Regions from separate parts of the Paraburkholderia sp. BL6665CI2N2 genome, predicted to be linked through region 2. Evidence: riboswitches for the same ligand, from Rfam matches in the RefSeq annotation. Region 2 holds a riboswitch; the other holds the start of a gene.
What was found. A riboswitch is a leader RNA that binds a small molecule or an ion and turns the genes downstream of it on or off. The one in region 2 is predicted to bind thiamine pyrophosphate.
Positions count from the first base shown of each region.

Region 1: linked by a shared signal. The riboswitch ahead of thiC (phosphomethylpyrimidine synthase ThiC) and the one ahead of B0G81_RS23740 (FAD-dependent oxidoreductase) in region 2 are both predicted to bind thiamine pyrophosphate.

Region 1 covers NZ_SORC01000001.1:4,114,892-4,130,499, reverse strand. The annotation lists gene bamC (outer membrane protein assembly factor BamC) at 258-1,487, shown strand; gene B0G81_RS43685 (hypothetical protein) at 1,668-1,823, shown strand; gene B0G81_RS18380 (DMT family transporter) at 2,330-3,256, opposite strand; gene B0G81_RS18375 (L-lactate permease) at 3,684-5,282, opposite strand; gene B0G81_RS18370 (hypothetical protein) at 5,616-6,098, opposite strand; gene B0G81_RS18365 (glycine zipper 2TM domain-containing protein) at 6,353-6,565, opposite strand; gene thiC (phosphomethylpyrimidine synthase ThiC) at 6,822-8,753, opposite strand; TPP riboswitch at 8,893-9,011, opposite strand; gene B0G81_RS18355 (GreA/GreB family elongation factor) at 9,164-9,574, opposite strand; gene B0G81_RS18350 (DUF1223 domain-containing protein) at 10,027-10,872, shown strand; gene B0G81_RS18345 (cytochrome b/b6 domain-containing protein) at 10,903-11,544, shown strand; gene B0G81_RS18340 (molybdopterin-dependent oxidoreductase) at 11,585-12,376, shown strand; gene B0G81_RS18335 (pentapeptide MXKDX repeat protein) at 12,494-12,733, shown strand; gene B0G81_RS18330 (EamA family transporter) at 13,099-14,028, shown strand; gene B0G81_RS18325 (NADPH-dependent 2,4-dienoyl-CoA reductase) at 14,057-15,608, opposite strand, start outside.
Region 2 covers NZ_SORC01000001.1:5,283,439-5,299,046, forward strand. The annotation lists gene hisC (histidinol-phosphate transaminase) at 1-543, opposite strand, end outside; gene hisD (histidinol dehydrogenase) at 711-2,033, opposite strand; gene hisG (ATP phosphoribosyltransferase) at 2,087-2,785, opposite strand; gene murA (UDP-N-acetylglucosamine 1-carboxyvinyltransferase) at 2,782-4,044, opposite strand; gene B0G81_RS23680 (BolA family protein) at 4,156-4,395, opposite strand; gene B0G81_RS23685 (ABC transporter permease) at 4,411-5,166, opposite strand; gene B0G81_RS23690 (ABC transporter ATP-binding protein) at 5,163-6,095, opposite strand; gene B0G81_RS23695 (STAS domain-containing protein) at 6,267-6,560, opposite strand; gene B0G81_RS23700 (ABC transporter substrate-binding protein) at 6,557-7,189, opposite strand; gene B0G81_RS23705 (VacJ family lipoprotein) at 7,305-8,339, opposite strand; gene mlaD (outer membrane lipid asymmetry maintenance protein MlaD) at 8,351-8,911, opposite strand; gene mlaE (lipid asymmetry maintenance ABC transporter permease subunit MlaE) at 9,002-9,769, opposite strand; gene B0G81_RS23720 (ABC transporter ATP-binding protein) at 9,766-10,587, opposite strand; gene thiE (thiamine phosphate synthase) at 10,681-11,784, opposite strand; gene B0G81_RS23730 (thiazole synthase) at 11,781-12,596, opposite strand; gene thiS (sulfur carrier protein ThiS) at 12,653-12,850, opposite strand; gene B0G81_RS23740 (FAD-dependent oxidoreductase) at 12,932-14,062, opposite strand; TPP riboswitch at 14,279-14,402, opposite strand; gene B0G81_RS23745 (ABC transporter ATP-binding protein/permease) at 14,794-15,608, shown strand, end outside.

The DNA of each region.
Region 1 (15,608 bases), 1.2 Mb from region 2:
TGGGTAATTGTTAAATTTGCCGTGCGCGAGGCCGTTTCAGGCGCGAAAACGACATCCTTGCGCCTTACGGAAAGGTCGACAGGGTTTGGACGCTTCGGAGTCCTTCTCGCGGATTGATTCCGGGTCGTTTGCGCGCGCCTCGCGCTGCTCAATTCGCGGGCAAACCCGGGTTTTTTGCACACGACTCGCCGGGATCGGTAAAATGTTGGGTTGATCCACGGAAACTTGCCGTGGCGTAGCGGAAGGATTCCCCGAACATGACTGATCTTCGTCTTACCAAGCGGTTTGCAGTAATGCTGATGGCAGGCGGTCTGGTCGCCGGCTGCGGCACGTCGTCGCCGACCAAAGTCGACTACAAGAGCGACTCGAAATCGAAGCAGGTATCACTTGCCGTACCGCCGAACATGATCGATGAGACGGCCGATCAGCGTTCGTTGCCCCCGCAGGGCGGCGAAACCTCGTTGTCCACGCTCAAGCAGGTTCAGGCGCAAGCGCCGTCGGCCAATTCCGTGGTGGTGGCGCCGGCGGTCAGCGGCATGCATATCCAGCGCGACGGCACGGAAAGCTGGCTCGTCATCGACAACAAGGCGCCTGAGCAGGCATGGCCGCAGATTCGCCGCTTCTGGCAGGAGCAGGGCTTCCTGCTGGTGGTCGACCAGCGCGACAAGGGCGTGATGGAAACCGACTGGAACGAAACGCACGCGCAGATCAACGACGGCCTGATCCGTGGCACGCTGTCCAAAGCCATGGGCAACAGCTATGTGACCTCGGAGCGAAACAAGTACCGCACGCGTCTGGAAGCGGCGCCGAACGGCGGCACCTACGTGTTCGTCAGCCAGAAGGGCATGCGCGAGGCGCTGACCGGCACGAACAACGATTCGAGCACGTGGGTGGCGAAGCCGAACGATCCGGGCCTCGAACAGGAATATCTGAAGCGGCTGATGGCGGCGCTGGCGCTGGCCGATTCGCGCTCGAAACCGGCTGACGCGCAAAACGCCGACCTGTCGGCTGGCGCGCAAACGGCGCCGAACGCGGCCACGGCGGGCGCCAAGTCGGCGGCTGCGGCCACGGCGGCGCAAAACGTTTCGCTGTCCGCCCAGCAACCGTCGCCGAACGCGGACGCGAACGGCAACGAAGCGCAGCTTTCGTCGACGGAACTCACGCTCGGCGAGCCGTACGACCGCGCCTGGTTGCGGGTGGGCCTCGCGCTCGACCGCAGCAACTTCACCGTCGACGACCGCGACCTGACCCGCGGCCTGTACTTTGTGCGCTACGTCGATCCGAAGGACATGACGTCGGCCGAACAAGGCTTCTGGAGCCAGGTTTTCCACGGCAAGAAGGAAAAAGTTGCCAAGCAGTATCTGGTGAACGTGCGGGCAGTGACGCCGAACCAGACGCGTGTCGCCGTGGTCGACGACAAGGGCACGGTTGACCAGAGCCCGCAGGCCCAGCAGATCATGAGTCTGATGGCCGACCAGTTGCACTGAGCAAGGCCGCCGCAGGCGGCAACGCTGTCTGAAACCCGCCCGGGAATGACTCCGGGCGGGTTTTTTTATGCCCCGAGAGTGCGGCAAGACCCGGCCAACAATCGATCTCAAACGCCTATGCACGTCTTTTGCTTGGTTCGCTCAACACCGGTCCAAACCGGCGTTCAACGGGAGATGGCCATGTTCGACGTGATTCCTTACTGGATGTGGGCGGCGAGCTTGCTCGTTCTGGCGCTGGTATGCGTCGCACCCTTGAACCCGCGTGAAGCGCGGCGGCCAACCGGCCTGCAGCTTCGGCATGGCGCGGCTCAGCGCACGAAGTGCGCCAACTCTTGACTTGACCCGCCGCTGCGGCCGCCTCGTGCGACTGCACGTAACGTGACGTTACCCCGGTGACGTAACTTTCCAAGCCTTCCTGAGCGCCTCTCTCCGCAACCTTCCTCCGCAGAAAAACTCAAGAAAAATCAGGCGGTTGTCGTTAGTTCGGAACGATTTAACTTAACTGGCACACAAAGTGCTTTTATACACTCATGGGGCCGGAATGCATGACCCGGCGTGAGTTGGCGACGAGTCTCGATCGACGATCTGAAACCAAAGCGGACCATTCCAGCATCGGCCGACGAACCGATGCTTCGCCCGATGACGGCCTGCGCGCGCTGCGCGTGGCCTCGGTGGCCCCGTCGCCTATCCTCGTAGGGCGACGGTTTCGCCCGCACTCCGACATGGAGTGCGGGCTATTTTTTGTGCGGCCGGAATTCGGCGCGGCTAGCGTGGCGGCGCGAGAGATGAGAGTTATGAGAGTCGGCGACGCCGTGAAAGCGTCGCCCGAAACAAAGCCGATTTCAGGTGTCGGCGCGGCGCGTGCCGATCCACGGCAGACGCTTGACCACGCCGGTGGCGAGCGCGGTGCCGACCAGAATCACGCCGCAGCCTTCAATCATGCCCGGCGAGACGCTTTCGCCGAGAAACAGCGCGCCCCACAGAATGCCGAAGATCGGGATGACGAAGGTCACCGTAATCGCGCGCGCCGGTCCGGCCACCGCGATCAGATGGAAGAACAGCATATACGCGACGCCGGTACAGGCAACGCCAAGCGCGATCACCGCGCCCCACGCGTGCAGTGAGATCGGCGTCGCCGGCCAGTAGATCACGGCGAGCGGCAGCAGCACGATGGTGGCGCCGGTCATCGTGCCGGTGGCGACGGTCAGGGCGTCGACGCCGGTCAGATGGCGCTTGGTGTAGTTGGCGGCGATGCCGTACAGCAACGTGGCGCCGAGCGCGGCGCCGGCCGCGAGTGCGGTGGTGAGCGGCGTGGCCGGCGTGCCGTCGGGTGCGGCGATCTGATCCCACACCAGCATCAGCACGCCGAGAAAGCCGATCACCAGCCCGAGCGTGCGCAGCGCGCTCAATCTGTCGCGCAGCCACAGAAAGCCCACCAACGCGCCCCACAGCGGCGTGCTCGCATTGATCACGGACGTGACGCCGGCCGACAGCGTCAACTCGGCATAGGCGAACAGGCAGAAGGGCGCCGCCGAATTCAGAATGCCGACCACTAGCAGCGGGAAAGCGCGCGTGCGCAGGATTGTCGCGGACTGGCGCAGCGGACGTCGCGCGATCAGCACGATCGCGAGAAAGGCCGCGCCGATGCCGACACGCAGCGCCATCAACGGCGCGACGCCGAAGTCGGTGACGCCAACCCGGATAAACAGGAACGACGCGCCCCACAGGGCGGCGAGGATCAGCAACTGGAGCAGGTTTTTAGCATTCATCGAGGTGGCGCCGCGCGCGGTTGAGTCGAGACACCTGTGCATCGTAGCAGTGCAGTCGGGCGAAACGTTTCAGGCTGCAATGAAACGGCAAGTTCCGGGAGACGGAGGCGTTTGATAATCGTCGATCGTAAGCGCAGCGGCGGTCCGTGCATAACGAGCAATTCTCACGCTGATGTGAGAAATATTGCGATCAGGACGGTGAAGTGGGGCTGAAATGACAAGGTGGAAGAAAAGGCCTGCGCGCGCAACGTGAATTATTTTGCGGCAGCGCGGCAGCGGCGGAGTGCCGGCGACCTCGCTCCGGCCTGTTCCGGCTAAAGCGGCGCACGCCGGCGTCCACGCGGCCGCAGCCCGCCACTCGGAGCGCATCGCGCGTGTCGAGCCAACGGGTTGTGCAGGCGTTTTAGCCCGCACAACCCGACCCGCCTCAATGCGGAATCATCCACTGCAGGACATTCTGCTGCAGCCACACCAGCACGCCGAGCAGCACCGTCAACAGAATCGAGTGTTTAAAGGTTTTGGCGAAGACCACGCCTTCCTTGCCTTTGAGTTCGGTGGTCGCCACCCCGGTCGAAATGTTCTGCGGCGAAATCATCTTGCCCATCACGCCGCCGGACGAGTTCGTAGCCGCCATCAGAATCGGGTTGAGATTCAGCTGATTGGCCGCCACCACCTGCAGGTTGCCGAACAGCGCGTTGCCCGACGTGTCGCTGCCAGACAGGAACACCGCGACCCAGCCGAGGAATGCCGACACCAGCGGAAAGAACGGTCCGACCGACGACGCGCCGAGGCCGAGCGTGTACGTGAGCCCGGAGTAGTTCATCAGATACGCGAGCCCGACGATGGTCGCCACCGTGAGGATGGCGATGCGCGTCTGCACCCACGTGTCGGCAATCGCCGCGCCGAATTCGCGCGGGCTCAGTTTGACCACGGCTGCCGTAATGAGCGCGGCGACCAGAATCGCCGTGCCGGTGGCGAGCGGCTGGAAGTCCCAGACCGCGCTGTACGGCGTGTTGTACAGCGTGATGAAGACGGCCTTGTCGAGTCCCGGCCACGGCACCTTGACGTCGCCGATCAGGAAGATCTTCGCCACGGTCCAGATGATCACCACCACCGAGACGATGATCCACGGATACCAGCCCTGGCCGCCGCCGATCTTGCCCCGCACTTCGCCCACGCGGTCGATGTTGACCGCGAACTTCGGATCCGCCGCGGGCTTCCAGACGCGCAGGAAGGCGATCGTGACGATAAGCGAGACCATCGACGACAACACGTCGGTCAAGCTGTAGTTCACATAGTTCGACGCGACGAACTGCGTCAGCGCGAAGCTCGCGCCCGACACCAGCAGCACGGGCCACACCCGCAGCATGTTGCGAAAGCCGGCATAGACGCCGATCACATAGAAGGGCAGCAGGAAGGCGAAGAACGGCAACTGGCGGCCGACCATCTTGGCGAGCGTATCGGCCGGCAAATGCGTGACCGCGCCGAGCACGGTGATCGGCACGCCGAGCGCGCCGAACGCGACTGGCGCGGTATTGAAGATCAGCGTGAAGGTGAGCGCTTCGAGCGTGGGGAAGCCGAGCAGAATCAGCAGCGAACTGGTGATGGCGACCGGCGTGCCGAAGCCCGAAATCCCTTCGAGCAGCGCGCCGAACGAAAACCCGATCACGACCAGCACCACGCGCCGGTCGTTCGGCAGGTTGTCGATCATCCACATGCGAAAGGCCGCGAAGCGGCCCGAGCGTTGTGAGATGTTGTAAAGCAGGATCGCCGCGAACACGATCCACATGACCGGCCAGCAGGCGAACACCGCGCCGGCGACCACCGAATCGACCGCGAGTCCCACGGGAAACTGCCAGACCAGGATGGCCACGATCAGGCCGACGATCAACCCGGCGAGTGACGCCTGCCAAGCCGGCCGGCGGGCCCAGCCAAGCAGAAGCAGCACGACGATGATCGGCAGCGCCGCGACGAGGAACGATGGCAATAGCGAATTGCCGACAGGAGTGAGTAGTTGGTGAAACATCACGTCTCCTTCATTGTTGTTAGGACTCGACGCGGCACCACGCACTCCGGAGCGCGTCGCTATGGCATGACGGATGGGCGTCGCCGACTCGCGGGCGCGGCCGGGATCGCTTTTTTTAAACGGCTACTGCATGTGGCTTACCAAGCATAGAACCCAGTCCGGCCGCGTCAAGAAGGGAAACTACGGGCGCAGCTGATGGGCGCTGGGAGCGCGGCTTGCGCGGACTGGTCGTCGCGGCACATGGCGCGCGACGTTGTGCGGGCGCTGCACGGCGGGAATCCGCCGCGCGAGCGCGTTGGTATGAGCGATCGGGTTAAATCGTGCCGGCGGATGTTAGTGCCAATGGCCGTGACCGCCCCATCCGCCACCACCGTGACCGCCCCAGTAACCACCAAAGCCGACGCCTATCGACACCGACGGCCCATACCAGCCCGGATACCCGTAGTAAGCCGGGTAGACCGGCGGCGGATAGTAAACGGGAGCGGGGGCGACATACACAGGCGGGGCGGCGACCGCGTATGTCGGCGGCGGGGCTGGTTGACCTGTCTGCGCTTGTTGTTGCTGCTGCTGATCCGTCGAGTAGGCGTCTTGCCCGACCGGGACTGCCTGCTGCGTTCCCGCTGCGGGGACCGTCGCGTAATACGGTGAATACGCCGGGTAGTAACCGTACGGGTAATAGCAGCCAGACAGCGTCATTAAACAGACTGCGCCACCGAGCGCGATGCCTGTTTGCGAAAGGCGTGGGAAAGACGGGGAAAAGCGCAGCGGCCACCGCTGGCCGATCGCGCACGCCGTGTTGATGAGGCGGGACTTCATGACGCGCTCCTGGTTGAATCGGACGCCGCCATCAGGGGCGTGACGTCATGAGCTTACGCCGCCTGGGCACCAACAGGATTGCAAAACCGTAACGGCTTATTTCACCTCGTTGCGGCGCGTCGAACGAAACGGGCGAACTGCGTACTCGCGCTGGCTGTTGAGACGCGGAGCCGCTTGCAGGTCAGCGTGGGCGAAGCATTGTTCGGCCCACGCTCGGATGACATCCGGACGCATGGCGTGCCCATGATTCTCCGTTACTTACCAACCTCATGCCCGATCACGCCGCCTGCCGCCGCGCCGCCGAGCGTCGACAGCGCATTGCCGCCGATCGCTGCGCCCGCCGCGCCACCCAGACCCGCGCCAATGGCAGTGTCGCGCCCCTGACGGCTCATGCCGTCGCATGCGGAAAGGCTCACCAGGACGGCCGCGATGGCCGCAAACATACCGATTTGACGTATCGATTTCATGATGTTGACTCCAGTGGTTACGGTCGGCAGTAGACACCGCCCATGCGTTTGATGGTATCGCCGCATCCTGTATCCGGATGTGTGCGCTTGTCAGCGAAACGACGGTTTCGTAATCAAGTGTTTCCCTCCGTCTAGCACGCGGCGTGCCCGGGCGGCGCAAACGAAAAAGCCCGCCAGTGGCGGGCTTCGTTGCTGCAATGCAGAGGTTTGGCGGGTCGGGTGGCGTAATAACGACGCCCGCCCCGCGAACCGAACCTTACTGCCGCTGATAAATCTCGGCGCCTTTCTTCATGAACTCGATCGACTTCACTTCCATGCCTTTCTTCAGCGCTTCGTCGTCGGTGACGCCTTGTTGCGCGGCGAATTCGCGTACGTCCTGCGTGATCTTCATCGAGCAGAAGTGCGGCCCGCACATCGAGCAGAAATGCGCGACTTTCGCCGAATCCTTCGGCAGTGTTTCGTCGTGGAATTCGCGCGCCTTGTCCGGATCGAGACCGAGATTGAACTGGTCTTCCCAGCGGAACTCGAAACGCGCTTTCGAGAGCGCGTTATCACGCACCTGCGCGCCCGGATGGCCCTTCGCCAGATCGGCGGCGTGCGCCGCGAGCTTGTAGGTGATGATGCCGGTCTTGACGTCGTCCTTGTTCGGCAGCCCGAGGTGTTCCTTCGGCGTGACGTAGCAGAGCATCGCCGTGCCGAACCAGCCGATCATCGCGGCGCCGATGCCCGACGTGATGTGGTCGTAACCCGGCGCAATGTCGGTCGTCAACGGTCCCAGCGTGTAGAACGGCGCTTCGTCACACCATTCGAGTTGCAGGTCCATGTTCTCCTTGATGAGCTGCATCGGCACGTGGCCGGGGCCTTCGATCATGGTCTGCACGTCGTGCTTCCACGCGATCTGCGTGAGTTCGCCGAGCGTCTTCAGTTCGCCGAGTTGCGCTTCGTCGTTGGCATCGTAGATCGAGCCGGGACGCAGACCGTCGCCGAGTGAGAAGGCCACGTCATACGCCTTCATGATTTCGCAGATGTCTTCGAAATGCTCGTACAGGAAGCTTTCCTTGTGATGCGCGAGACACCACTTCGCCATGATCGAGCCGCCGCGCGAGACGATGCCGGTCATGCGCTTGGCCGTCAGCGGCACGTATTGCAGACGCACGCCCGCGTGGATCGTGAAGTAGTCGACGCCTTGCTCGGCCTGTTCAATAAGCGTGTCGCGGAAGATTTCCCACGTCAGATCTTCGGCCTTGCCGTTGACCTTTTCGAGCGCCTGATAGATCGGCACCGTGCCGATCGGCACCGGCGAATTGCGGATGATCCACTCGCGCGTTTCGTGGATATGCTTGCCGGTGGAGAGATCCATCACCGTGTCGCCGCCCCAGCGGATCGCCCACGTCATCTTGTCGACTTCCTCGCCGATGGAGGACGTCACCGCCGAGTTGCCGATGTTCGCATTCACCTTCACGAGGAAGTTGCGGCCGATGATCATCGGTTCGCTTTCCGGGTGATTGATGTTATTCGGGATGATCGCGCGGCCGCGCGCCACTTCTTCGCGCACGAACTCCGGCGTGATCGCCGTGAGACCGTTCGGGCCGAACGCGCTCGCGCCGAACGCCTGGCCCGGATGCTGGCGGCCCATCATCGCCGCGAGCTTTTCGCCGTTCGGCCCGCTTGTCTTGAGGCTCTCCAGATACTCGGCGCGGCGCTGGTTCTCGCGAATCGCGATGTATTCCATTTCCGGCGTGATGATGCCTTGGCGGGCGTAATGCATCTGCGAGACGTTTTTGCCGGCGATCGCGCGGCGCGGCGTGCGATGCAGGCCCTTGAAGCGCAGATCGGCGGTGGCCGTGTCGGCGGCGCGCTCGCGGCTGAAGTCGCTCGACAGACCCGTCAGCGCTTCGGTGTCGCCGCGTTCTTCGATCCAGGCCTGGCGCAGTGCGGGCAGACCCGCGCGGATGTCGATCTTGGCTTCCGGATCGGAGTAAGGGCCCGACGTGTCGTAGACATAGACCGGCGGATTCTTTTCGCCACCGAAGCTGTCGGGCGTGTCGGCCTGCGAGATTTCGCGCATCGGCACGCGGATGTCGGCACGCGAGCCGGTCACGTAGACCTTGCGGGAATTCGGCAGCGGCGCGACAGCGGCTTCGTCGACGTGAGCGTCGGCGGAAAGGAACTTCGGATTGGCGTTCATCGTATCTCCTGTCGACCAGAGTTGGCGCTTTAGCGCCTTACTCTGGTCCCATGCAGAGCATGGCGTTGAGTGGGGCGGCTAAGCAGGAGACGAGACGGAAGTAGTCGGAATTCGCGAGAGATGAGGCAATAAAGCTTGGCTGCGAAATCCGTACGCTTCCCTGCGCTGGCATTATCCAGATCAGGTTCAAAGGGTATTTCTCACCCACGCGGCACGGACCTCCAACCTCCGTGCGACGCAGGACCCCCGCGTTAGCAGCGCACACGATACACCGGCCGGCCGCTGCTTGGCAACCCATCCTGAAAAGTCGGATGATGGAAATAACGGCGGGCCGCTACACGTTGCTTGCGGATCGAAGGGGCGGCCGAAGATGCCGCGGCAAAAGTTTCGCGCGGCGCGCGGGGCGTTGCTTACAGCGTGAAATCGTCGGCGGCTTCGGGCTGAAACAGGATCTTTTCCAGCTTCAGCACTTTCTCAGTGCCGCTCGGCGGCGTGAAGCGGATACGCTCGCCGCGTTTGGCGCCGAGCAAGGCAATGCCGGCGGGCGAGAACACGTTCAGGCGGCCGTGCGCGAAGTCCGCATTGGGCGGATAGACCACGGTCCAGGTCATCTGCTCGCCGCTGGTTTCGTCGACCAGCGTGGCTTGCGAGTTCATCGTGACGACGTTGGCAGGTATCTCGCGCGAATCGACTATCACCGCGCGTTCCAGCACGTCGTCGAGCATGTCTTGCAAACGCGCGTCCGCACCCGGCCGGGCTGCGTGTTTCTCGAGACGGGCGACGTCGAGTTCGGTGAGGTAACAGGTTTTCGTCTTTTTCACGACGGGTACTCCAATTCGATCTGCATTTGAGGGAACAGCGTGCGGATGAGATCGGCCCGGAGCCCGACAACGCGGCTCAGGCAATGGAGCGGGCAGCGTTAGATCGGGCGCCGGGCGGCGTGGAGCGGGAGCGTTCGGGACGGCTCGCCGGCGTGGCGCGGCATGAGTTCCGCGCGCGCGCAGCCGGTTGCGCGGCGGGGGCGCAAGCGGAAGAAGGCACGGGAAGTCGGAAAGCGCATCGAGATAGTCGGCAGGCAGCGAAAGAAAGTGAGGAAGGCGCCGCCATTCATCTGACTGAATGTGTGCGCGATCGAAAGGGCAATGTTAGCACGCGAGTCGTGCATCGCCCGACGTGGTCGCGCTTCAGGAAAAAAGCTGGGAAAAATTGCAAATGCGCTGTCATAACCCGCCGTGTGGTCCGACAAACGTGCAGATCCTGATTGGAGCATGTCATGCAAACCGCCAGACTCCGCCGAGACCATCGGCGTTTCACTCGAAGCATCGGGCTCGCTGTCGCGCTGACCTCGCTGCTGGCCAGCGGCCTCGCGGACGCGGCCAGCGCCGTCTGCAGCGCGTATAGCCCGGCGCATCGTGTGGCGCTGGTCGAGCTGTACAGCAGCGAAGGCTGCAATAGCTGCCCGCCCGCCGACAACTGGCTGAGCCAATGGAAAAACAGCGGCGCGACGCAAAGCATCGTGCCGTTGGCGCTGCACGTGGATTATTGGAATAGCCTCGGCTGGACTGACCGCTTCTCGCAACATCGTTTCACTGAACGTCAGCAGGCGCTCACCGATCTCGGCGGCGGTCACACCATCTACACGCCGGAAATTTTCGTCTCGGGGCGCGAACTGCGTAGCTGGTCGCGACGCGACAGTTTCGAGAGCAGCATCGGCAAGGTCGTCGGCGAGCCGGCGCAAGCGAACGTCGCGCTCGAACTCAAGCAACAGCAGACGCCGGGTGCGTTCAACGTCACGGCGCAATTCACCAGCAAGTCGGCAGACACAGCGGGCCAACTGGACGCCTACCTCGCTGTCTATGAGAACTCGCTCAGCTCGCAAGTCGGCGCCGGCGAAAATAGCGGCGTCACCTTGCATCACGAACGCGTTGTGCGGCAATGGATCGGCCCGGTGCCGCTCGTCGCGGGCAACGCACAGATTCGCCGCGATATCCGCATCCAGGACGCAACCGCGGATGCCAACGTCAACGCGCCCGCTGACCGCTTCGGCGTGGTCGCCTTTGTCGAAAACGAGGCGACCGGCGATGTTCTGCAAGTGGCCGAACTGGCCGCGTGCCATTGATCGCCGCGTCCGCGCTCACAGGAGAGTTTCATGGCAACCCATCATGCACTTCGCGACACTGTGCCGTCCACCGAGCCGCAAAAAAGCGGTGCGATCCATCCACTGTGGGTGCGTCTCACGCATTGGCTCAACGCGCTCGCCGCCATCGTGATGATGTTGTCGGGCTGGCGCATCTACGACGCCTCGCCGATCTTCCCGGCGTTCCATTTTCCGCCCGCCATCACGCTCGGCGGCTGGCTCGGCGGCGCGCTGCAATGGCATTTCGCGGCGATGTGGCTGCTGGTTTTCAACGGCCTGCTGTATCTCGCGTTGAACCTCGCGAGCGGGCGCTTCGTGCGCAAGTTCCTGCCGGTGTCGCCGCGCGCCGTGCTGCACGACTTCGTCGCCGCGTTGACCGGCAAGCTCTCGCACGCCGACTTGCGCGTCTATAACGCGGTGCAGAAATTCGCCTACCTGTTCGTGGTCTGCGATCTGATCGTGCTGGTGCTCTCGGGTCTCGCGATCTGGAAGTCGGTGCAGTTTCCATTGCTGCGTGAACTGATGGGTGGCTACGACAACGCGCGCATCGTCCACTTCTGCGCGATGTCGCTGATGGCCGCGTTCATCGCCGTGCATCTGGTGATGGTGGCGCTCGTGCCGCGCTCGCTGCTCGCCATGTTGCGCGGACGCTGAGCCGTTCATCCGCTAAAGCGAACGTTACGGATACCGAATCATGAACACACCCGCTCGAAACTCCACTCGTTCTGCCGGCCAGAAGCTCGATCGCGAATCGATTCTGATCGACGCCCGCCGCGAACTCGCGATGCCGTCGCGGCGTCTGTTCGGCAAACGCCTTCTGACGCTCGGCGGCCTGTCGATGCTGACCGGCTGCTCGCTCACCGACGACGACTCGGTCAACAAATTTCTCACCGCCGTCTCGCGCCTGAACGACCGGGCGCAAGCCGCGCTGTTCGATCCGAAGCAACTCGCGCCAACCTACACCGAAGCGCAAATCACTCGGCCGTTTCCGTTCAACGCGTTCTACGGCATCGACGACGTGCCCGAGGTGAACGGCGCCGACTACAAGCTGCAGATCAGCGGGCTCGTCACCGGTCAGCGCGTCTGGTCCTTGCCCGAACTGTACGCGCTGCCGCATGCCGAGCAGATCACGCGGCATATCTGCGTGGAAGGGTGGAGCGCGATCGGCCGCTGGGGCGGCACGCCGTTCAGCGACTTTCTGCGGCGCATCGGCGCGGACACGAGCGCGAAGTACGTCGGCTTCAGATGCGCGGACGACTACTACGAGAGCATCGACATGCCGACCGCGCTGCATCCGCAAACGCTGCTCACGTTCTCGTACGACGGCGAGCGCCTGCCCGCGAAATACGGCTTCCCGATGAAACTGCGCATGCCGACCAAGCTCGGCTACAAGAACCCGAAGCACATCGTCGAGATGTTCGTCACCAACACGTATCCCGGCGGCTATTGGGTCGACCAGGGCTACAACTGGTTCGGAGGCTCCTGACGCGCGCGGGTCGGCGCCGCTGAGGCGGCGGCGCGACCCCGGACGGCAGAAGCTTCGGAAATACGCCGGCTAGTGCTCTGGCCGGTCTTGATTTATCCATAACCAAGGAGTCATCCCATGAAAAAGTTCGCACTCGCAGCACTGGCCGTCGCTCTCCTCACCAGCGGCGGCGCCGCGTTCGCCCAGGCAAGCGGCGCCATGTCCAACGACGCGATGTCGAAGGACACCATGTCCAAAGATGCGATGTCCAAGGACAGCATGTCGAAGGACGGCATGAAGAAGGACACGATGAAACATGACAAGATGAAAAAGGGCGGCGCGATGAAGCACGAAGCGTCGGGCGCCATGGCCAACTGAGCCGTCCTGACTATGCGGCTCGCATAGCGCGAACGCGCCGGCGGCCCGCACAACAGAAAGCCGGGGCATGTCCCCGGCTTTCTGTTGCAAGTACGCCAACAAGTTACGATTCTTTCAAGCGACGCGGTGGGCGCTTACTGCATAATGCGATGCGCGCCAAACGTTTGGCGCGTGTTCGCCGTGGCTCGATCTCTCCTGATCGTCGCGGCGTTGTGGCCCCATTGGCCATCTATCGTCCTTCCGTTCCACCGACATGTCCGCCAGCCTCGCCCGTCAGACCGCATCGCCGATGCGGTGTCCGCCATCCCGCCTCCGGGTCTTCAGCGGGGGCGCAGCACCTCGAGCGGCATGGGCGGGTTGAACGCATGTCGCTGCAATTCCTGAATCGTTTTCCGCGTGGGTTCCCGATCCGTTTGCCGCAATCGCGCAACGGGCAGATCGCGCTCGCGCTCGCCGTCGTCTATCTCGTGTGGGGTTCGACGTATCTCGCCGTGCACGTCGCGCTCGGTTCGTTTCCGCCGCTGCTGCTGTCCGGACTGCGCAACCTGTTCGCCGGGGTAGGGCTGTTCATATTCGCCGCGCGTCGCAATCCGGTCTGGCCGGGCGCCGCCGAAATCCGCAATGCCGGGCTCGTCGGCACCATGCTGGTCGGTCTGTCGAGCGGCATGCTCGCCTACGGGATGCGCACCGTCGGCACCGGTACCGCGGCCGTCATGGTCGCGACCGTGCCGCTGTTCGCAACGGTGATCGCGGCGGTGGCGGGGCGCAAGATTGGCCGCGGCGAGTGGTTCGCGGTCGGCCTCGGTCTGGTCGGCATTGCGATTCTTAGTCACGGCGACAGCGCGCCAGGATCGGCGGGCGGCAGCCTGGCGATTCTCTGCGGCGCGCTTTTCTGGGCGGGCGGCGCGCATCTGGCCGGGCGTTTGAAGCTGCCCTCGGACCTGTTTCTCTCGACGTCGCTGCAAATCGGCCTGGGCGGCGCGATGTCGACGCTGGTCGCGTGGGTCTCGGGCGAGCGGATGCTCGAGGTGCATGTTCTGCCGGTGCTGGCGTTTATCTACCTGATGCTGATCGGAACGATGGCCGCTTACGTCGCCTACGGTTTTCTGATCCGGCACACCAGTCCGATCATCGCCAGCAGCTGCATGTATGTGAATCCGGTGGTGGCGGTCGCGCTCGGCGCGCTGCTGCTCGGCGAACCGGTCACTCATTCCACGGTGGTCGCGACTATCGTGATTCTGGCGAGCGTCGGGCTGTCGTTCTGGTTCGATTACCGGAAGAAGGGACTCGCCTGAGTCCAGCCTGAAGCGGGCGACGCTTGCTTCACAACGACGCCGCCACTTCCGCGCCTTCGCGAATCGCGCGTTTCGCATCCAGTTCGGTTGCCACCTTCGCGCCGCCGATCACGTGGTAGCGCGGGCCGTTGGCGCTGTCCGCCTTTGCGTCCGCCGCCGTCTGTGGAAGCAGATCGCGCAGCGACTCCTGCCCCGCGCACACGACGATCGTGTCCACCTCCAGCCACTCCTCGACGCCCTCACGCGCGATCTTCAAACCGCGCGCGCTGATTTCCCGATACGACACACCGTCGAGCATCTTCACGCCGTTTCTCGCCAGCGTCGCGCGATGCACCCAGCCGGAGGTCTTGCCGAGTCCCATGCCGAGCTTGCCGGCCTTGCGCTGCAACAGCCAGATCTGCCGCGCCGGCTCTGCCGGCGCGGGCGGTTTCAGGCCGCCGCGTTCCCGCACGGCCAGATCGACACCCCATTCGTCGAGCCACGCATCGCGCGGCACGGGCAGCGGCTCACCCGCGCGATGCAGCAGAAACTCGCTGACGTCGAAGCCGATGCCGCCCGCGCCGATCACGGCGACGCGCTGACCGACCGGCGCACCGCGCAGCACATCGACATAAGACAGCACGTTCGGCCCGTCGATGCCGGCAATCGCCGGCCGCCGCGGCACGATGCCGGTGGCGACGATCACATCGTCGTAAGCGCCGGCGGCGAGCAGCGCGGGATCGACGCGCGTGTCGAGCCGCACGTCGACGCGGTGGCGCTGCAACTGGCTCTGAAAATACCGGATCGTCTCGCTGAACTCTTCCTTCCCTGGCACGCGCATCGCCAGATTGAACTGGCCGCCGATCGTTGCGCTGGCATCGAACAGCGTCACGCGATGCCCACGCGCGGCGGCCACGGTCGCCGCCGACAAGCCCGCCGGACCCGCGCCGACCACTGCGATGGAACGCGCGGCCCGCGCTCCGGCGACCGGCCGGTAGACCAGTTCGGTCTCGCGTCCCGCGCGCGGATTGACGAGGCAGGTGGCGCGCTGGTTCTTGAACGTGTGATCGAGACAGGCCTGATTGCAGGCGATACAGGTGTTGATTTCCTGCGCGCGTCCCTCGGCGGTCTTCACGACGAACTCGGGATCGGCCAACAGCGGCCGCGCCATGGAAACCAGATCACCGGCGCCTTGCGCGAGCAGTGCTTCGGCGACCTCGGGCGTATTGATGCGGTTCGACACGATCACCGGCACCTTGACGGCCGCCTTCAATCGCGCGCTGAGCGCAGCGAAAGCCGCGCGCGGCACCGAGGTCACGATGGTCGGCACCCGCGCTTCGTGCCAGCCGATGCCGGTATTGAACATCGTCACGCCGGCCGCTTCGAGTGCCTGGGCGACCTGCACGGTTTCGTCCCACGTATTGCCGCCTTCCACCAGATCGATCAGCGAGATCCGGTAGACGACGATAAAGCGTTCGCCGCACACCGCGCGCACCCGCTCGACGATCTCGCGCGCGAGCCGCATGCGGTTCTCGATGCTGCCGCCGTAGGCGTCGGCGCGGTGATTGGTGCGCGGGCACAGGAACTGGTTGAGCAGATAG
Region 2 (15,608 bases):
GTTGGCCGCGGCGATGATGCGCTCCATGTCGGCGTCGTCATACAGCGTGCCGGTCGGGTTGTTCGGGTAGGCAAGATAGATGATCGCCGGCTGGTGTTCGGCGATAGCGGCCAGCATCGCTTCGGTGTCCAGCGTGAAATCCGCTTTCAGCGGCACGCCGATGAACTCGAGATTCGCCAGCTTCGCCGACATCTGATACATGACGAAACCCGGCACCGGCGCGAGCACCTTGGCGCCCGGCTGCGCACACGCGATCGACACCATGCTGATGATTTCATCCGAGCCGTTGCCGAGCAGCACGTCGCAGCCGGCCGGCACGCCCATCACACGCTTGATCTTCTCGATCAGCGCGTCCGGGCGCGGCGCCGGATAGCGATTCAGCGCAACGCCGGCCAGGTGCTCGCCCAGATGCGCGGCCAGCACGGGCGGCAGCGTGAACGGATTTTCCATCGCGTCGAGCTTGATATAGCCCGTGGCGTCCGGAACGGGATAGCTCGTCATCGCGAGCACGTCGCGGCGGATGATGTCTTGAGGTGTCGTCATAGGTCGGTAAAGCCGGTCGCAAGGGAACGCCGGCCCGGCGTTGGCGGCATGCGGGCCGCCCCAGGTTGTCTGTATTGTCTTTATTAAACGAAGAACCACGCGCAATCCGTCGCCGCTGTTCGCGGGCCGGTTCGACGTCCGCGCCTCCAGCGCCGGATCAAGCGCGTTCAGCTGTTTTGCCGCATCCGGTATTCGGCGCTACGGGCATGCGCCTGCAGGCCTTCGCCGTAAGCGAGCTCGGCGGCGATCTCGCCGAGCGTCTGCGCGCCGTCCGCGCTGACCTCGATCACGCTCGAACGCTTGAAGAAATCATAGACGCCCAAGGGAGACGAGAACCGTGCGGTACGAGACGTAGGCAAAACGTGATTCGGCCCCGCGCAGTAGTCGCCGAGGCTTTCGCTGGTGTAGCGGCCGAGGAAGATCGCGCCGGCATGGCGGATCAGCTGGCCCCACTGATGCGGCTCCAGCGCGGAGATTTCGAGGTGTTCCGGGGCGATGTCGTTGGCGATCGCGCAGGCTTGCTCCATGTCGCGCACCTTGATCAGCGCGCCACGGCCTTCCAGCGATGCCTGGATCACATCGCGGCGCGGCATGGTAGGCAACAGCTCGTCGATCGCGTCTTTCACGCGGCCGATGAACGCGTCGTCCGGGCACAGCAGGATGGACTGCGCGAGTTCGTCGTGCTCGGCTTGCGAGAACAGGTCCATCGCAACCCAGCGCGGGTCTGTGGTGCCGTCGCACAGCACGAGGATTTCCGACGGCCCGGCGATCATGTCGATGCCGACCGTGCCGAACACGCGGCGCTTGGCCGACGCGACATACGCATTGCCGGGGCCGCAGATCTTGTCGACCGCGGGAATGGTTGCCGTGCCGTACGCTAGCGCGCCGACTGCCTGCGCGCCGCCGATCGTGAACACGCGGTCCACGCCGCCTAGCAGCGCGGCCGCGAGCACCAGCGGATTCTTCACACCGTCCGGCGTGGGCACGACCATGACGATTTCGCGCACACCGGCCACTCGCGCCGGAATCGCATTCATCAGCACCGACGACGGATACGCCGCCTTGCCGCCCGGCACGTAGATACCCGCGCGATCCAGCGGCGTGACTTTCTGGCCGAGCACGGTGCCGTCGGCTTCCGTGTACTGCCAGCTATGGCTGCCGCATTCGATCTTCTGCTTCTCGTGGTAACCGCGCACCCGCGCTGCTGCTGCCTCGAGCGCCGCGCGGCGCTTCGGTTCGAGGCTTTCGAGCGCCGCTTCCAGCTCCGCCATCGGCAGTTCGAGCGCGTCGACGCTCTTTGCCTCGACGCGGTCGAAGCGTTGCGTGTATTCGAGCACCGCGGCGTCGCCGCGCGCCTTCACGTCGTTCAGAATCTGCGCGACCGAGCGCTCGATTGCTTCGTCTTCGCTCGCCTCGAATGCGAGCACCGCGTGCAGCGACTTCTGGAAGTCGGGAGCGGCGGAATCGAGCTTGCGAATCTTGATAGACATACAGGTATCCGTTTCGGTAAGGCGCGCTTTAGAACGAGGTCACACTGACGCTATCAGGCCGCCGTGGCGCCGGCCTTCGACGCGCGTTCGAACGCGTCGAGGATCGGCCGCAACGCGGCGCGCTTGAGCTTCAGCGCCGCCTGGTTCACCACGAGGCGCGACGAAATCTGCATGATCTCCTCCACCTCGACCAGATTGTTGGCGCGCAAGGTGTTGCCCGAGCTCACCAGGTCGACGATCGCATCGGCGAGACCGACCAGCGGCGCCAGTTCCATCGAACCGTACAGCTTGATCAGATCGACGTGCACGCCCTTGGCGGCAAAATGCTCACGCGCGGTTTCAACGTACTTGGTCGCCACGCGCAAGCGGGCGCCTTGGCGCACCGCGCTCGCGTAATCGAAACCGGCGGCAACCGCGACCGACATGCGGCAGCGCGCAATATCCAGGTCGACCGGCTGGTACAGACCGCTGCCGCCGTGTTCGAGCAGCACGTCTTTGCCGGCCACGCCGAAATCGGCCGCGCCGTATTCGACATAGGTCGGCACGTCGGTGGCGCGCACGATGATCACGCGCAGGTTCGCGTCGGTGGTCGGCAGAATCAGCTTGCGCGAGGTCTCCGGGTCTTCGGCCACTTCGATGCCGGCTGCGGCGAGCAGCGGCAACGTTTCCTCGAAGATACGCCCTTTCGACAGCGCCAGCGTGAGCGGCGCGCTCACCGCCGGCGACGACGAAGTTTGCGGCACGGCGCTCATGCCTGGCTACCCGAAACCCGGCGCACCTTCGCGCCGAGCGCGGTGAGCTTGGTTTCCATGCGGTCGTAACCGCGGTCGAGGTGATAGATCCGGTCGATCAGCGTTTCGCCGTCGGCACGCAACGCCGCGATCACGAGACTCGCCGACGCGCGCAGATCGGTCGCCATCACCTTCGCGCCCGAAAGCTGTTCGACGCCGGTCACGAGCGCGGTGTTACCGTCGATCGTGATATTGGCGCCAAGGCGGTTCAGTTCCTGCACGTGCATGAAGCGGTTTTCGAAGATCGTCTCGACAACCTGCGAGGTGCCCGTCGCGATCGTGTTCAGCGCCATGAACTGCGCCTGCATGTCGGTCGGGAACGCGGGGTATTCGGAGGTGCGGAAGGTGACCGCGCTCGGGCGCTTATCCATGCGCACGCGCATCCAGTCGTCGCCCTCTTCGACCGTGACGCCGGCTTCGCGCAGCTTTTCGGTCACCGCTTCGAGAATCAGCGGACGCACCTTGCGCAGCGTGACGTCGCCGCCGGCCGCCGCCACCGCGCACAGGAAGGTGCCGGCTTCGATCCGGTCCGGAATCACCGTGTGCTTCGCGCCATGCAGCTTGTCGACACCCTGGATCACAAGGCGATCCGTGCCGATGCCTTCGATCTTCGCGCCCATCGCGACCAGCAGATGCGCAAGGTCTCCGACTTCCGGCTCACGCGCCGCGTTCTCGATGACGGTTTCACCTTCGGCCAGCACCGCTGCCATCAGCAGGTTTTCGGTGCCGGTCACGGTGATCATGTCGGTAACGATACGCGCGCCCTTCAGACGCTTCGCGCGCGCTTCGATGAAGCCGTGCTCGATCGTGATCTCGGCGCCCATGGCCTGCAGGCCCTTGATGTGCTGATCCACCGGACGCGCGCCGATCGCGCAGCCGCCCGGCAGCGAAACACGCGCGTGACCGAAGCGCGCGACCAGCGGGCCGAGCACAAGGATCGACGCGCGCATGGTCTTGACCATTTCGTAAGGCGCGACGAGGTTATCCACCTTCGCCGCGTTCAGCGACACGCGCCCGTTGCCGCTTTCGATCTGCACGCCCATCTGGCCGAGCAGTTTGAGCATTGTGCGCACGTCCTGCAGGTCGGGCACGTTGTCCAGATGCACCGGCTCCGCGCTGAGCAGACTCGCGCACAGAATCGGCAACGCCGCATTCTTCGCACCCGAGACGACGACTTCACCCGACAGCGGGTAGCCACCTTCAATGACGAGTTTATCCATGCCTGTCAGTTCCTGATTGACCCGGACTTCGGCCGGGGCTGCTTTGACTGTGTTCGGCGCGCCGCTACCGGCGTCACGCCCTTCTTGAGTAATTCGCACTAAATTTCCAGATTACGCGTTCTGCCATTCGGCGGGCGTCAGCGTCTTCATGCTGAGCGCGTGGATTTCTTCGCGCATGCGGTCGCCGAGCGCCGCATACACGAGTTGATGTCGCTGGATCAGACGCTTGCCTTCGAAGCTCGGCGAAACGATGGTCGCAAAGAAATGCTGGCCGTCGCCTTCGACTTCGAGATGCTGGCAGGCGAGCCCAGCCGCGATGTATTGCTTGACCTGTTCGGGAGTCGGCAACATAAGAGAAGCTCCTGATCAGTGGCGCAGTTTGTAGCCGGAGGCGAGCATGCGCATCGCCACCACGGCCAGCACCACAAAGAAACCGGCAACGATCGCGAGGCTCGCGAGCGGATTGATATCCGACATCCCGAAGAAACCGTAGCGAAAGCCGTCGATCATGTAGAAAAAGGGATTCAGCCGCGACACTTCGCGCCACACCGGCGGCAGCGTGTGCGTGGAGTAGAACACGCCCGAGAGGAATGTGAGCGGCATGATCAGAAAATTTTGAAACGCCGCGAGCTGATCGAATTTGTCGGCCCAGATGCCGGCGATCAAACCGAGCGTGCCGAGAATCGCCGCGCCGAAAATCGCGAACAGAATGATATAGAGCGGCGCGGTGAAACTGACCGGCACGAACCAGATCGTCACGATGAATACGCCGAAGCCGACCGCCAACCCGCGCGCCACGGCCGCCAGCACATAAGCGCCGAACATCTCGTAGTGCGACAGCGGCGGCAGCAGCACGAACACCAGGTTGCCTGTGATCTTCGACTGGATCAGCGACGACGAGCTATTGGCAAACGCGTTTTGCAACACGCTCATCATCACGAGACCCGGAATCAGGAAACTCGTGTATTCGACGCCCGGATAAACCTCCACGTGACCGCGCAGCGCGTGGCCGAAAATCGTCAGATACAGCAGTGCGGTGATGACCGGGGCCAGCACGGTCTGGAACGCCACCTTCCAGAAACGCAGGAGCTCTTTGTAAAACAGCGTACGGAAACCGCTCATGCAAGCCCCTCGATCACTTCCGGACCGTTCATCACCTGAACGAACACATCTTCGAGATCGGCTTTGCGGACCTCGATTTCTTCGAATACGCAGCCCGCCGCGCGGCACTGCGCGAGAATTCTTTCGACGTCGTCGTAGCTTGCCAGACGCAGCAGATGCTGACGGCCATTGCCGTTGCCCGTGCCGCTGTCCACTTCGAGCGGACGCAGATCGACCGGCAAGACGCCTTGCGTGAACCGCAGGAACAGTTGCATGCCGGCAAAGCGTTGCAGCAGCGTGCTGGTGCGTTCCAGCGCCACGACCTCGCCGCGCCGCAACATGGCGATGCGGTCGCACAGCGATTCGGCTTCTTCGAGGTAGTGCGTGGTCAGCACGATGGTGTGGCCTTCGCGGTTCAGGCGCGAAATGAACTTCCACAGCGTTTGCCGCAATTCGACGTCGACACCCGCGGTCGGCTCGTCGAGCACGATCACCGGCGGCCGGTGCACCAGCGCCTGCGCGACCAGCACGCGGCGCTTCATGCCGCCCGACAGCGCGCGCATGTTGGCGTCGGCTTTGTCGGTGAGATCGAGGTTGGCCATGATCTCGTCGATCCACGCGTCGTTGTTGCGCAACCCGTAATAGCCGGACTGGATACGCAAGGTTTCGCGGACCGTGAAGAACGGATCGAAGACCAGTTCCTGGGGCACCACGCCGAGCGCGCGGCGCGCGTCACGGAAATCGCTGACGACGTCGTGGCCGCGCACCGCGATGCTGCCTTCATCGGCGCGCGCGAGCCCGGCGAGGATGCTGATGAGCGTCGTCTTGCCCGCGCCGTTCGGACCGAGCAGTCCGAAGAACTCGCCTTCTTCAACTGTGAGGCTGACGCCCTTGAGCGCCTGCAAATCCTTGTAGCGCTTCTTGACGTTACGAATTTCTATGGCTGACATGACTGTGGGCCGCGTGCGTCGCGGCGCCTAAAGGAGCCCCGAGGGGGCGCGCAAATGCTTGGAAGGAACGGAATTGGGGCCGGTTAGGTGCCCCAAAAAACGTTTGATTATAGGGCAAAAATCCGTGGCCCTATCTCAGTAGGAGGTGTTCGGAGATGACGCGTTAGAGCGTCAATGTCGCGCGCCGATGAGGGTATCGACGCCGTAGGCTTGCGCGAGACTGGCGAGACCAGCCGGCAGATTGACGATCTCAAACGTGGCGCCGCGTGCCTGGGCGGCACGCTGCCATGCGAGGAGGACGGCCAGCGCGGACGAATCGAACTGCGCAAGCGGCGCGCAGTCCACGCCGTTGGCGCCCGCCGCGATACGCTGCAAACCCGCCGCGAGCGCGGCATTCGCACTCGCGTGGGTCAGTGTCGCACCGCTCTCGAAGCGGCTGACGACAGGGCTCAGCACTTCGCTCACGACTGCTTGCCCGCGGCGAGTTGCTGGTTGCGCTGCGTAAGGAACTGGATCAGTCCGTCCACGCCCTTCTGCTGGATCTGCTCGTTGAACTGCTGCTGATACGCCTGGATCAGCCATGCGCCGAGCACGTTGATGTCATACACGCGCCAGCCTTGCGGCGTTTTGTACAGACGGTAGTCGAGTTCGATCGGCGAGCCGTTGTTCATCACCACCGAGCGCACCACCGTGTCGGTGTCGTCCGGATTCATGCGGAACGGCTTGTACTGGATCTGCTGATCGCGCACCTGAGCCAGCGCGCCCGAGTACGTACGGATCAGCAGCATCTTGAACTGCTCGACCACCGCGTTTTGCTGCTCCGGTGTAGCGGTGCGCCAGTTGCGGCCCATCGCCAGTTGCGTGGTGCGGCGGAAATCCGTGTACGGCAGAATCTTCTCGTTGACCAGCTTCGTGATGTGCGAGATGTCGCCCTGCTGGATCGACTTGTCTGCGCGAATGGCATCGATCACCTGCTGGGTAACGGTCTTGATCATGCCGTCGGGTGAATTGGAGTCGACCGTCTGTGCCGATGCGCCGGCACTGGCAAACGAGAACAACGCGGCGAACAGCGGAATCAGGAAGAATTTTTTCATTTGGAGCCTTGCCTTAAAAAATAGTGCAACCGTTTGAGTCGACATTAACACGCGAGTTCAGCAGCAATCCATGCGCAAACTGCGAGAGTCGTATCGATCTGTTACGGCAGCACGATCAACGCAATTTGAATGACGGGAAGTTGAAACGCGACGGCGGCACCAGCTGGCCGGCCGGGATCTGCGTCGTTTCAGGGCCCCCGTTCAGGTCCAGTGGCGGCGATTCGGAGCTGCCCGATGCGGCCTCCGGCGCGGCTGCCGTGCCGGACGCCGCTTGCGGTGGCGTTGCCGCGGTCGCACCCGAAGCCGGTGCCGCCTTCGCCGCCGCAGCACCCTGCGCGCCCGCCGTGCCGGTAACAGCGCCTGCCGGCGCACCCGCCGCACCGCTGTCGACGTCGTCGTACTTCGGCAGCGGCGCTTCGTCGCCGTAGTTCGGCAGGCCCTGCGCCTGCTTGCCATCCGACAGCAGATACTGACGGCGTTGCAAATACGCGTTACGCACGAACGAATATTTGTCGAGCGCCGCGCCTTCCAGCACATCGCTCGCGTTCAGCAGATTCGCGCGCGTGTTGACGACGTTCAGCCCGTACAGCGCCCAGCTCAGACCATCCGGATGAATGTAGCTGAGCGGATTCACATAGTAATTGCCGATCGAGCCGACCGCGTCGCGCACGGTGCTCGGCCCGAACAACGGCAACACGAGGTATGGGCCCGCCGGCACGCCGTAGTGCCCAAGCGTAAGGCCAAGGTCGTTGTCGTGCTTGGGCAGCTTGGCGAGCGTTGCCACGTCGAACAGACCGCCTACGCCGAACACCGTGTTGATCACGATCCGCATGATGTCTTCGACACCGTCGGTGATCTTCAACTGCAGCAGGTTGTTCGCCGCAATGTAGACGTCGCCGATGTTCGAAAAGAAGTTCGTCACGCTGTCGCGCACCGGCTGCGGCGTGATGAACACGTAGCCCTTCGCGACGGGCTTGAGCGCGTATTGATCGAGCTTGTCGTTGACGGTGAAGATCGTGCGGTTCAAACCTTCGAGCGGGTCGCCTTTGGTCGGCGTCTGGACAGTCGTACAGCCGGCGAGCAGCGCTGCGGCTACCGCCAGCTTGCCGGCCTGGAAGGCGCGCGCGCCGCTGATGCGTGTGGTCTGCATTCTTGTTCTCCTTATTGAGCGGCCGCGCCGGAGGCGGGCAGGCTCGATGCCGCAGGCGCTGCGGCAGGCGCCGGCGCGGGAGTACCCGCCGCCGCGCCAGGCTTGGACGCACCCGAGTCGGCCGCTTTGCTATACAGAAACTGGCCGATGAGGTTTTCCAGCACGATCGCCGATTGCGTCATGGAGATGGTGTCGCCCGCCTTGAGCATTTCGCTGTCGCCGCCGGGTTCGAGCCCGATGTATTGCTCGCCGAGCAGCCCCGACGTCAGGATCTTCGCCGAGGTGTCTTTCGGAAACTGATATTGCTTGTCGAGGTCGATCGTGACGAGCGCCTGATACGCGTTACTGTCGAAGCCGATCGAAGCGACCCGGCCGACCGTCACACCCGCGCTCTTCACGGGCGCGCGCGCCTTCAGCCCGCCAATATTGTCGAACTTGAGCTTGACCGGATAGGTTGCCTGGAACGACAACGAGCTCATGTTGCCGGCCTTCAGCGCGAGAAACAGCAACGCCACGAAACCCAGCACCACGAACAGGCCGACCCAGAAGTCGAGAGCAGCAGTCTTTTTCATCGTCATCCCAAAGTGAATCCGCCACGCCGCAGATACTCCCGCCGCGCGCGTCCCGTGACGCGCCGCCGGCGGAAAACGTGCAGCGCAGTCTTAGCTGAACATCAGTGCGGTCAGCAGAAAATCGAGGCCGAGCACCGCAAGCGACGCGTACACGACCGTCTTGGTCGTGGCGCGCGACACGCCTTCCGGCGTCGGCTTGGCTTCGTAGCCTTGAAACAGCGCAACGAACGTCACCGCGAGGCCGAACACCACGCTCTTGATAACGCCTGCGCCGACGTCGCGCCAGACATCGACGCCGCCTTGCATCTGCGACCAGAACGCGCCCGCATCGACGCCGATCAGCAGCACGCCCACTACATAACCACCGAATACGCCGACCGCGCTGAAGATCGCGGCGAGGATCGGCATCGAGATGATGCCGGCCCACAGGCGCGGCGCGACCACCACCTTGACCGGGTCGACGGCCATCATTTCCATCGCGGTCAGTTGCTCGCCCGCCTTCATCAAGCCGATCTCGGCGGTGAGCGACGTGCCGGCACGCCCGGCGAACAGCAGCGCCGTAACCACCGGGCCGAGTTCGCGCACGAGCGACAGCGCGACCAGCAGGCCGAGCGCCTGCTCCGAACCGTAGCGGTTCAGCGTGTAGTAGCCCTGCAAGCCGAGCACGAAGCCGACGAACAGACCCGACACCGCAATGATCACCAGCGAATAATTACCTACGAAGTGGATCTGCTTCGTGACAAGACGCGGACGGCGCAGCAACGGAAAAAACTCGAGCAGCAGCCGGAAGAAAAAGCGCGTGGCGTAGCCGGCTGTGCCCAGTCCGTCGATCACCGAGCGGCCGATCGCACTGATCATGACTGACCTCCGCCGATGCCGAAGTCCGCCGCGAGCGGCGTCTTGCTGGGATAGTGAAATTTGAAGGGACCGTCGGGCGCGCCGTCGATGAACTGACGCACGGTGGGATCGGTCGACGCGCGCAATTCGGCGGGCGTGCCTTCGGCGTGAACCCCGCCGTTGGCGAGAAAGTAGACGTAGTCGGCGATCGCGAACGATTCGGGCACGTCGTGGGTGACGAGAATCGAGGTGGCGCCGAGCGCCTGATTGAGCGCGCGAATCAGGTTCGCGGTGATGCCGAGCGAAATCGGATCGAGGCCGGCGAATGGCTCGTCGTACATCATCAGCTCGGGATCGAGCGCGATGGCGCGCGCCAGCGCCACGCGCCGCGCCATGCCGCCCGAAATCTCCGACGGCGCCAGGTCGCGCGCGCCGCGCAGACCGACCGCGTTGAGCTTCATCAGCACGAGGTCGCGGATCAGTTCTTCAGGAAGGTCAGTGTGTTCACGCAGCGCGAAGGCGACGTTTTCGAACACGGACATGTCGGTGAACAGCGCGCCGAACTGGAACAGCATGCCCATCTTGCGGCGCAGAGCGTAAAGGCCGTCGCGCGTCTGCCGGCCGATGTCCTGGCCCTGGAACAGGATCTGGCCGCGCTGCGCGCGCACCAGGCCGCCGATCAGACGCAGTACGGTGGTCTTGCCGCAACCCGACCCGCCCATGACCGCGACCACCTGGCCGCGCTTGAAGCGCAGGTTCAGGTTCGACAGAACGAGCCGGTCGCCGTAACCGAAGTCGACGTCGCGCAGCTCGAGTAAGGTCTCGGGGGAGGAAGACACGAAACGGACAGTCCTTTTACACGGAAGGCGAATTATAGGGCCACCGTGCAAAAGTTGCCGTGAGGGTGCCCTGTCCCTTAACTAATCATAGGATTATCGCGTAAACCCTAGCTGCAGTGCAGAAACTGCAGCCGCCGGATCCGCCGCTTCCGTCACCGCCCGCACCACGGCCGCGCAGCCGACACCCGTCGCCAGCACGTCAGGCAGGACTTGCAGGTCGATTCCGCCGATTGCCACCATCGGCACGACGCCGTCGAGCAGGCGCACGTAGCGGGCCAGACGCCTGAGGCCCTGCGGCGCGGTCGGCATGACTTTGGTGGTGGTCGGAAACACCGCACCCAGTGCGATGTAGCTTGGCCGGAAATGCAGCGCTTTCAGAATCTCGTAGAAACCGTGGGTCGACAGGCCCAAGCGGATGCCTCCCGCTGCCAGCGCGGCGAGGTCGGCCGTGTGTACGTCTTCCTGGCCGAGGTGGACGCCGTAGGCGCCGGCTTCGAGTGCGGCCTGCCAGTGGTCGTTGATAAACACCTGAGCGTCGTGCTGACGGCCGACGGCCACGCAGCGGGCAATTTCACGCTTCAGCTCATCGGCAGGTTCGGCTGATTTGCGGCGCAACTGTACGGTCTTCACGCCGAAGCCGACCACCCGTTCGACCCATTCCGCCGTCGGCAGCACCGGATATAGGCCCAGCCGGTCCGGACAGCGCGCGAACGCCTGGGCAGGGGCGTCAGGCAAACCGGCGAGACGCGGAAAACGGCTGAGATCGGCGGGAAAGGCGTCGTCGGCACGGGTTTCGTCGCCGTCGCGCCAGGCCAGCGCCAGCACCAGCGCGTCATACGGGTCGAAGCCGCAGTCGAGGAACGCCGCCAGCGCGGCAATCCAGTCTTCCGCCAGATGACCTTCGAGGCGGTATTTTTCGCCGCCCAGATGCAGCGTGGCCTTGTCCTCGGCAGCTTCAATCACGCCGGCGCCCCGCACCAGCCAGCGCGCCATCTGCTCGCCATGCTGCTGCGCGTCGGCGATCACGATCAGATCGCCGCCGTTCGGCTCGTCCGGCGCGGTCAGGCAGATGCGCCACGGCGCATGCGTCGGCGGCCAGTCACCCAGCCGGGCGCGGATGCGCTCGGCGGCTTCGGTGAGTTCGTCGGCGGGCGGCCAGAACAGGTCGCGGTCTTTCAATGTCAACGTCTGCGTCATGCGGCGCTCCCGTCTTGATGCCAGAACGGCATGCCGACCACCGGCGTGCTCGCGTGCGCGCTTTCGCGCTCGGCCATCGGCCCCGCCAGAAAAGCCTGGCGCCCCGCTTCGACGCCCAGCGCGAAAGCGCGAGCCATCGCGTCGGGATGAGTGGCCTGCGAAACCGCGGTGTTGAGCAACACGCCGTCGAAGCCCCATTCCATCACCTGCGCCGCATGCGACGGCACGCCGAGACCGGCGTCGACGATCAGCGGCACGTCCGGCAGCCGCTCACGCAACACACGCAGGCCATATGGATTGATCACGCCCTTGCCGGTGCCGATCGGCGCGCCCCACGGCATCAGCGCTTCACAGCCCGCATCCAGCAGGCGACGGCCGATCACGAGGTCTTCGGTGCAATACGGCAGCACCTTGAAGCCGTCCTTGACCAATTGCGCGGCCGCTTCGATCAGGCCGACCGGGTCGGGCTGCAGCGTGTAATCGTCGCCAATCAGTTCGAGCTTGATCCACTCGGTTTCGAAGATTTCGCGCGCCATATGCGCGGTCGTCACCGCCTCGCCGACGGTCAGGCAGCCAGCCGTGTTCGGCAGTAGCGGTACGCCGTGACGCTTGAGCAGATCGAAGAAGCCGGCTTCCGCGCCGCCTTCGTTCATTTGCCGGCGCAGCGCGACGGTCACCATGCCGGGCCGCGCGGCATCGATCGAATCGGATAGCGATTGCAGCGACGGATAGCGCGAGGTGCCGAGCAGCACGCGGCTCGCGAAAGTCTGGCCGTAGAGCGTGAGCGCGTCGGCGGTTTTTGGGGAAGTCATTTGCATAATCTTTTGTCTCCGGCAATCCGGCGTTTCAGGCAATGCATGGCGGTCGTTCAGCCGCCAGCCACGGGTTGCACGACATCGAGCCTGTCGCCCGCCTGCAGCGCCCGCGCCGCGTGCTGGGTGCGCGCCACGAAGTCGCCGTTCAAGGCGACCGCAAACGGCGGACGCGCGCCGAACGCGGTCAGCGCGTCCGCGACAGTCGCGCCCTCGGGCAGCGACAACGGCTTCTGATTGATATGAATGTCCATGGTGTTCAAATACGCTTCAGTCGATGGCGAAAGCGGCGTGGCGTGCAGCGCTCGTCTGAGTCATGACGGGTCGCGCAACGCTCATGCCGGCTCCCGCGTGGAGTCCAGTTGAAAAAGCTCGCTCCAGCGCGCGTCGCGCTGCCAGTTGGCGAAGGCATCGGCGTCGCCGATGCGGCCGTCGAGCAGCGCCGCGGCGAAGCGCACGGCTTCGTCGGCGACTTCGGGCACGATCATGTAGCCGTGCCGGTACAGGCCGTTCACGCGCAGTGTCTGCGCGCCGTCCCACAGCAAGGCCGGACGGTGGTCCGGCAGAGTTGGGCGGCACTGCGAATTCAGTTCGAGGATGCGTGCCTCGCCGAAGCCGGGATGCACGGAAAACGCCGCGCTCAGCAGTTCGAGCGCGGAGCGCACGCTGACCGGCGACATGTCCTCGCCTTCGACTTCAGTGGCGCCGATCACGTAGAGATCGTCCTGCTTCGGCGCGATGTAGAGCGGATAGCGTGGATGCAGCAGCCGCACCGGCCGCGTCAGCTTGATACCGGGCGCATGCACGCGCGCGACTTCACCACGAATGCCGCGCAGCTTAGGTAGTACGGACTTCGCGCCGAGGCCGCGGCAATCGATTGTGATACGCGCGGGCGGCAGCGCACGCTCGTCGACTGGCGTGTTCCAGTGCGTGTCGACGCCGCGTTGCGCGAGGCCCGCGGCCAGCGCGGTCAGCACCTGACGGTTGTCCAGCTGGCCTTCACGCGGCAGCAGCCAGCCCTGGTTGAAACGGCCCGCCAAAGCAGGCTCGGCGGCGCCGAGCTGCGCGCCCGCCAGGGTGACGAAGCCGCCCTCCAGCAATTCATCCGGGGCGTTCGAGCGCACCCGGCGTTCGAATAGCGGCGCTTCGGTGCGGTCGGCGTGATGCCAGACGACCAGCGTGCCGTTGCGCTGAAAGAACACCGGCTCAGGAAGTTCGGCCAGCACTTGCGGCCAAGTGTCGAGCGAACTCGCGCCGAGACGCGTGATCAGCAGTTCGGCGCTGGCGGCTTCCGCGAGCGGCGCCAGCATCGCTGCGGCGACCCACGCGGCCGATTGCGTGCCGGCGGCATCGCCACGTTCATAGAGCGCCACGCGATGCCCCTGACCGGCAAGCCGCCACGCCACCAGCCGCCCGCACAGGCCACCGCCGAGCACGGCGAAATCGGGTTGTGCAGAACGCGTCATCGCGCACACTCCGTTTCTGGACGGCAAGCAAAGCTGAAGCACGGCGCGCCGACGGCGGCGTGACGAAGAGCGAAACACATATCTGAAGAATAGGCGGTCATCGAGTCCTTTCCGTACGGCAACAAAACGCTCGTACCCAGGACGAAACCGGCGGGTGAGGCCGGCCGGGCAATGCGCAATCCAATGACGGACGCTGCCCGGCGGGGAATGGAAGACTGGCTGCTTCCGGAAACTTCCCGCGCCGGTATTACCCGGATCGGGTGCAAAGGGTGTCTCTCAGCCTCGCCGCCGCGTCATGAAAATCATGCCGCCTGTGCGCGAAGCACCCCTGTTTCGTCGAAGGTCATTAGACCATAAAAGGCGCGGCGCCCGCAAACCAGCGGCTGGCCGCGTCGCGCGCGATTGATCCGACACCATCTTTCACGTTATCAATGCGGCCGAAGGCGGCGCTCTGGCACAATGCCAGCACAGGACGCCGCACGAACGCGGCGCGGGCGGCACGCCGTCCCGCCGTGTTCGCAACTGCAGCGGCGCGGGGCCTCGCGGCGCAAATTAATTTTCGCTTAAGGGCTTCACGCCAGAATCTGACGCTCACTCAGGCGTGCGTTCGTCGAGCACGACGCCCGGGCATGTACCGCAAACCCGCCGCAGGGCAGCCCGCAGACGAGCTGCCCGAACGGGGTCAGCCCCAATGGGCCACCCCGATGGGCCAGCACTACTTCAGGATGCTCATGACACCGAATACCTCTGCCAGCCGCGTGCTGCCGCCGGACGAAAAAGTCTCCGCCTGGAGCCTGATCAAACCCTACTGGGTTTCCGAAGAACGAAAAACGGCCTGGGGCCTGCTCATCGCGATCATCGTGATGAATCTGCTCGTGGTGTGGATCAACGTACGGCTGAACCGCTGGAGCGCCGACTTCTACAACGCGCTGCAAACCAAGAACGTGCACGACTTCCCGCACCTGCTGATGGTGTTCTCGGGGCTCGCGTTCGGCTTCATCATTCTCGCGGTGTACGGCCGTTACCTGCGCCAGATGCTCGGCTTCCGCTGGCGCCAGTGGCTGACCACGCGCTACCTGAACGAGTGGCTGAACGACAGCGCCTTCTACCGGATCGAGCGCGACCGCCTCGCCGACAACCCCGACCAGCGGATCAGCGACGACCTCCAGTCGTTCGCCACCAGCACGCTCTCGCTGACGCTCGACCTGCTGTCCACCGTCGTCACGCTGGTGTCGTTCATCACGATTCTGTGGTCGCTGGCCGGCGCGCTGACCATCTCGCTCGGCGGCATGCCGATCGAGATTCCCGGCTACATGGTGTGGGCGGCTGCGCTCTACGCCGTGGTCGGCTCGCTGATCATCCAGAAGGTCGGCCATCCGCTCGTGCCGATCAATTACCAGGCGCAGAAAGTCGAGGCGGATTTCCGTTTTGGCCTGATCCGTCTGCGTGAAAATGCCGAACAGATCGCCTTCTATAACGGCATGGAGACCGAGAAGAAGAACGCGCATTCGCTGTTCGGCCGTATCCGCGACAACTGGTGGCAGGT